Regions from separate parts of the Burkholderia sp. AW33-5 genome, predicted to be linked through region 1. Evidence: predicted binding sites of a transcription regulator. Region 1 holds the regulator's gene; the other holds the start of a gene.
The links. The regulator LexA, encoded in region 1, represses DNA repair genes until DNA is damaged. The targets are predictions, from matches to a motif close to ACTGTATNNNNATACAGT.
Positions count from the first base shown of each region.

Region 1 (3,344 bases):
CGCAAACGCCGACGCGGGGAGTCGCGCCGGCGGGCCGTCGGGGATGCGGCGCGCTCTCGTGGCGCGCCGCTGTCGTTATGGTTTGTTACTGCGTGGCGTTACTGCGGCTTGTAGATCGAGTCGAACACGCCGCCGTCCGCAAAATGCGTCTTCTGCGCATTCGTCCAGCCGCCGAACGTGTCGTCGACCGTGTACAGCTTCAGCTTCGGGAACTGCTTCGTCAGCTCCGCCGGCACGTTCTTCGAGCGCGGGCGGTAGTAGTTGCGCGCCGCGATTTCCTGGCCCTGCGGGCTGTACAGGAAATTCAGGTAGGCCTCGGCCAGCTTGCGCGTGCCCTTCTTGTCCACCACCTTGTCGACCACCGCGACGGGCGGTTCGGCCAGGATGCTCGCCGACGGCACGACGATCTCGAACTTGTCCGTGCCGAATTCCTTGATCGACAGGAACGCCTCGTTCTCCCACGCGATCAGCACGTCGCCGATCCCGCGCTGCACGAAGCTCGTCGTCGCGCCGCGCGCGCCCGAGTCGAGCACGCCCGCGTTCTTGTAGAGCTTCGTCACGAACTCCTTCGCGCTCTGCTCGTTGCCGCCCGGCTTGTGAACGGCGTATGCCCATGCGGCCAGATAATTCCAGCGCGCGCCGCCCGACGTCTTCGGGTTCGGCGTGACGATCGAGATGCCCGGCTTGGTCAAGTCGTCCCAGTCCTTGATCCCTTTCGGGTTGCCCTTGCGCACCAGGAACACGATCGTCGACGTGTACGGCGATGCGTTGTCCGGCAGGCGCTTCTGCCAGTCCTTGTTGACGAGCCCCTTGTTGGCGATCGCGTCGATGTCGTAGGCGAGCGCCAGCGTCACGACGTCGGCCTGCAGGCCGTCGAGCACCGAGCGCGCCTGCGCGCCCGAGCCGCCGTGCGACTGCTTGAAGTTGACCGTCTCGCCCGTCTTCGCCTTCCACGCCTTGCCGAACGCCTGGTTGAAGTCCTGATACAGCTCGCGCGTCGGGTCGTAGGACACGTTCAGGAACGTCGTATCGGCCTGGGCGTGCGTCGCCACGCCCAGCGCTGCCGCCGCGCCCAGCGCGAGTGTTGCGATCAGGCGGCCCACTCCGCCCACCAGCCCCGTATTGCGCTTCGCCATCCTTGGTTCTCCAGTGTTGTCGGTCTTGCGATGTCGAGCCAGTCTAGCGAACGGGTTACATGATTAAAAATAATCGTTCCTCATTTTTTAATACTCAAAAGTGCTAACGCAGACGGGACGGACGGTTGCGGCGGACAAACCGGCGTCCGGGCGTCGCGAAATCGCGTCGGAACCGGCGCGATCGCGTCGAACCTCAAGTAACACTTGAAATTCGCGAAGTACTGTATAAAAATACAGCTCACTGTCTATCCATACAGTTCAGCCATGACCAAACTCACCGCCCGTCAGCAGCAAGTGTTCGACTTGATCCGCCGCGCGATCGAGCGCTCCGGTTTCCCGCCCACGCGCGCCGAGATTGCGGCAGAGCTGGGTTTCAGCTCGCCGAACGCGGCCGAGGAACACCTCCGTGCGCTTGCGCGCAAGGGTGTGATCGAGCTGGCCGCCGGCGCGTCACGCGGCATCCGCCTGCTCGGCATCGACGACGCCCCGCACCAGTTCACGCTGCCGCACGCCGGCCTGATGCAACTGTCGCTGCCCCTCGTCGGCCGCGTGGCGGCCGGTAGCCCGATCCTCGCGCAGGAGCACATCTCGCAGCATTACGCGTGCGATCCCGCGCTGTTCACCAGCAAGCCCGATTACCTGCTGAAGGTGCGCGGTCTGTCGATGCGCGACGCCGGCATTCTCGACGGCGACCTGCTCGCCGTGCAGAAGCGCACGGAAGCGAAGGACGGCCAGATCATCGTCGCGCGCCTCGGCGACGACGTCACGGTCAAGCGCCTGATGCGCCGGCCCGGCGGCCTCGAGCTGATCGCGGAGAACCCGGATTACGAAAACATCTTCGTCAAGGCCGGCAGCGCGGAATTCGCGCTGGAAGGCATCGCCGTCGGGCTGATCCGCTCGGGCGAACTCTGACAATCGGTCTCGCTGAGGAGAACATCATGGAACGCCTTTCCCGTCTGCTGCCTTTCCGTCAATTCGGCCGCCTGCGTCACCTGCGCGGCCGCACGCCCTGCGCGCCGCTGTCCGCCGCGGCGCCCGTGGTGAGCCAAGAAGTCGCAGTTGAACGGCAGGCGTCGCTGCTGCCGTCAGCGCTTCCCGCGTTCGCGCGGGTTTCGCTGAACGCCGGCCTGAATCACGCGGAGCCGGCGCGCCGTGCGCCCGTGCGCGTCTATCACGGCCGGTCGCGCCTGATCATGGTCGGGACGATCGATGCCGTGTGCCGGATGATCGATCGCTGCATCGCCGAGGAACGATCGGCCACGCACGGCGGTCTCTGATTGCGGAACCTGTCCGCACCGGAGGCATCGTGACTGGATCTTCGGGCCGCGCGCGGCGGCTCAAGCCATTGCTGATCGTCGTGCTGGCCGTCGCCGTCCTGATGGCGATCGGTTACGCGTACGCATCGCCGTACGTCGCGCTCGGTCGCCTGAAATCGGCGATCGACGCGCGCGATGCGCAAGCGGTCAGCGAATATGTCGATTTCCCGTCGCTACGCATCAGCCTGAAGCAGCAGGTGACGGAAGAGTTGATGCGCCGGATCGACGCGGTGAAGAAGGACAATCCGTTCGCGGTGATTGGCGCGCTGATCGGATCCGCGTTGATCGGCCCGCTGGTCGATGCCTATGCGACACCGGAGGGTGTAGCGGCGCTGATGAGCGGCATTTCCCCGTGCGGCAATCCGGGCGAACGGCCGCCCGAATGGTCGGGCCCGCCGTCAGGCGCTGCGCCTGGCAACGCACCGGCCGCGCCGCCGGTCAATCCGTCGAACGCACCCGCGCCGAGCAGCAATGCGCCCGCGTCGGCCGCAGCTTCGCCCGCCATCGCGCCCGCACCCGCCTCCGGGGAGGCGGGTCATCCGCAGCAAGCGAGCGCCGGCTACCGGAATATCGATGAATTTGTCGTGACCTACCAGCGCAGCGCCGACGGCACGCGCTATGCGGCGATCTTCCACCGCTTCGGCTTGTTCTCGTGGAAGCTGTCGGCGATCGACCTGCACGCCTGAGCGGCCGCACTCGGCGTAGCTGCCGCTAGCGGCACGGCGCGCGACCGGCCCGAATCGCAGCACGACCCGGCCGGTCTCACGATCATTGCATCACTTGCCGCTCGCGGTGGCCGCTTCGCGTTCGCGTGCGATCTCGGCCTTTTGCTCTTCCGCCGACGAACATGCGACCAGAATGCTGCAGTTCACGCGATCGAGCAGTTGCGTGT
Region 1 is NZ_JBSAXA010000002.1:704,419-707,762, forward strand. Features, by position in the region: gene ACV22V_RS06645 (sulfate ABC transporter substrate-binding protein) at 99-1,136, opposite strand; gene lexA (transcriptional repressor LexA) at 1,401-2,048, shown strand; gene ACV22V_RS06655 (hypothetical protein) at 2,075-2,413, shown strand; gene ACV22V_RS06660 (DUF2939 domain-containing protein) at 2,443-3,138, shown strand; gene ACV22V_RS06665 (universal stress protein) at 3,229-3,344, opposite strand, start outside.

Region 2 (3,344 bases), on a different contig from region 1:
CCGTAACGGTCGCCCCAGTGCAGGTCGGAGTGTTCGCCGACGCCGTATGCAAAACCATACGCATACACGCGCTCGACCCAGCCCTTCATGATCGCCGGCATCGAAAACCACCACAGCGGAAACTGCAGGATCACCGCGTCGGCCCACTTCAATTTTTCCTGTTCGCGCGCGATGTCTTCACTTTGCGTGCCCGTCGCGAACGCGTGCTTCGAGTCGAGCGACGGATCGAAACGCGCGTCGGGCATGCGATCCGTCACGTCGTTCGCGTCGAACGCGGCCTTCCAGTTCATCGCATACAGGTCCGTCACCTGCACGCTATGCCCCGCCGCTTCGAGCCGCTCGACGGCAAAGTCGCGCAGCGCGCCGTTCAGCGAACGCGGTTCCGGATGGGCATAAACGATCAGCACATTCATGTTCGTCACTCCGTTGATTGAATGACTGCAGGATGCCGTCGCCGAAGGTATATTGGAAATGAATTCCCGATATTCCAGGTATAGCCATGAACAATCTCAGACGACTGGATCTGAACCTGCTGATCACGCTCGACGTGCTGCTCGCCGAGCACAACGTCACGCGTGCAGCCGAAAAACTGAACATGTCGCAGCCGTCGGTCAGCGTGCAGTTGCAGAAACTGCGCGATTTCTTCGGCGATCCGCTGTTGCTGCCCGGACCGCGCGGCATGCGGCCGACCGCACGCGCGGAAACGCTGCGCGAGCCGCTGCGGGACGCGCTCGACGCGGTCGAACGCGCGGTGCTGACGGCCACGCCGTTCGATCCGGCAACCGCGACGAACACGTGGCGCGTGGCCGCGACCGACTACGGCGAATCGACGATCGTCCTGCCCGCGCTGAACACGCTGCGGTCGGCCGCCCCCGCGACGCGCGTCGCCGTCGTCGAGCTCGTGCCGCCGCGCATCGAGCAGGACGCGGAGCGAAACGGCATCGACCTGGCCTTCCACACGACGGAAGGTTCACCGGAAGGGATGCGGCGCCTGCCGCTGTTCGTCGAGCGCTACGTGCTCGTCGGCCGCGCCGGTCATCCGAAGCTGAAGCGGCGCCCGACGCTCGCCCAGTTCGGCGCGCTGGAACACGTGATCGTGTCGCCCGACGGCGGCGGCTTCTTCGGCGTGACCGATGAAACGCTCGCGAAAGCGGGCGCCGCGCGGCGTGTCGTGCTGTCCGTTCCGCATTTCCTGTTCGTGATGTCGGCCGTCGCCAGCACGGATCTCGTCGCGATGCTGCCCGAGCGTCTGGTGCGCGACGTGCCCGCGCTGCGCGTGGTGGAAGCGCCCGTTCACGTTCCCGGCTATGAAATGTCGATGTTGTGGCACGAGCGCGTGCACCGCGATCCCGCGCATCGGTGGTTGCGCGAGACGATCGCCGCGTCGGTGTAAGTCGTTCGCGAAGGCCGCTCGGTGCGCGCGCCGGCCACCGTCGCCACCGCGCTCGACCCGGTGCCGGCAAACGGACATGCATTCAGGACTTGAAACCGCCTCGGACACTGTATATATTTACAGTGCTTTTGCACCATTTGACCCGAATTCCGTCACCCATGACGGACGGACTTTTGTGAGGCGACCATGTTCCAGTCATCCGCATTCGATCCCGAGCAACCCGGCTTCAACCCCGCCCACTTCGAACGCGCCGCGCAGCGGGCGGTCGTCGACCTGCAGCGTGTCGTCGGCGGCCCCGCCCAACGCGCGCTCGGCCTGCGACGCCGCACCCATCCGGCCGCCGTCCGCACGATGAGCTGGCAGGCGCTGCTGAACGTCGAGGAACTCGCGTTCTCGAATACCGGTTTCCTGAGCCGCAACGATCCGACGGTCATCGACGCGTTCATCCGCCTGCGCGGCAGCCGGCTGGTCGCGGCGGATGTCGAGGAACCGGTCGACTGGCGTCGCGACGACGACGACCTGCCGGCCGTCTACCTGATCGTCAAGGCGATGCTGGAAGCGGAAGAGGAAGAGCGGGCCGAAGCGGCCTGACGCACGCCGGCCGGTCGCGAGTGGCGTTCTGCCGGAATCGCGTCGCCACGTTGCATGGCGACGCGGGAAGTCGCCAGCGCGTCGCGCGACGCTCGCCGCCGTTTCCCAACCCGGAACGACGCCCGTTACAGCCGCGCCGCGAGTCGCGATCCCTGATCGATCGCACGCTTCGCATCGAGCTCGGCCGCCAGTTCCGCGCCGCCGATCAGATGCACCGAGCGTCCGGCCGCCTGCAACGGCGCGAGCAGCGCGCGCTGCGGCTCCTGCCCCGTGCACAGCACGATCGTGTCGGCTTCGATCAGTTCATGATCGGTCCGCTGCTCGCCGTACGACACGTGCAGCCCGCGCGCGTCGATCCGTTCGTAGTTCACGCCGCCGATCATCTTCACCTGCTTCATCTTCAGCGTCGCGCGGTGAATCCAGCCGGTCGTCTTGCCGAGCCCCTTGCCGAGCGGCGCGGCCTTGCGCTGCAACAGCGTCACTTCGCGAGCCGGCGCCCCGACCTGCGCGCGCGTCACGCCGCCGCGCGTCGCGGCCGGATCGGTCACGCCCCACTCCGCTTTCCACTCTTCCAGATCGAGCGTCGGCGACTCGCCGCCCTGCACCAGATATTCGGCGACGTCGAAGCCGATGCCGCCGGCGCCGACCACCGCGACCCGCCGGCCGACCGGCTGCCCGCCGGCCAGCACGTCGATGTAGCTGAGCACGTTCGGCCCGTCCTGGCCGGGAATCTTCGGGTCGCGCGGCGCCACACCGGTCGCGAGCACGATTTCGTCGTAGCCGCCCGCGATCAGGTCGCTCGCATCGATGCGGCGGTTCAGGTGCAGGTTCACGCCGGTCAGCTCGACCTGACGGCCGAAATAACGCAGCGCTTCGTCGAACTCCTCCTTGCCCGGAATCCGCTTCGCCATGTTGAACTGACCGCCGATCTCCGCCGCCGCGTCGAACAGATCGACGTGGTGGCCGCGCTGCGCGAGCACGGTCGAGCACGCGAGCCCGGCCGGCCCCGCGCCGACCACCGCGATGCGCTTCGGCTGCTGCACGCGCGTGTAAATCAGCTCGGTCTCGTGGCATGCGCGCGGATTCAGCAGGCATGACGCGATCTGGTTCTTGAACGCGTGGTCGAGACACGCCTGGTTGCAACCGATGCAGGTGTTGATCTCGTCTGCCCGGCCCTGCGCGGCCTTGACGACGAACTCGGCATCCGCGAGCAGCGGGCGCGCCATCGACACCATGTCCGCGCAGCCGTCCGCGAGAATCTGCTCGGCCACCTCGGGCCGGTTGATCCGGTTGGTCGTCACGAGCGGGATGCCGACCTCGCCCTTCATCTTTTTCGTCACCCACGCGAACGCGCCGCGCG
Region 2 is NZ_JBSAXA010000001.1:527,686-531,029, reverse strand. Features, by position in the region: gene ACV22V_RS02475 (NAD(P)H-dependent oxidoreductase) at 1-413, opposite strand, end outside; gene ACV22V_RS02470 (LysR family transcriptional regulator) at 500-1,393, shown strand; gene ACV22V_RS02465 (DUF2471 family protein) at 1,580-1,984, shown strand; gene ACV22V_RS02460 (oxidoreductase) at 2,110-3,344, opposite strand, start outside.
Region 2: ACV22V_RS02465 (DUF2471 family protein) is a predicted target of LexA. The motif match lies at 1,500-1,517, and genes of this name have one in related genera.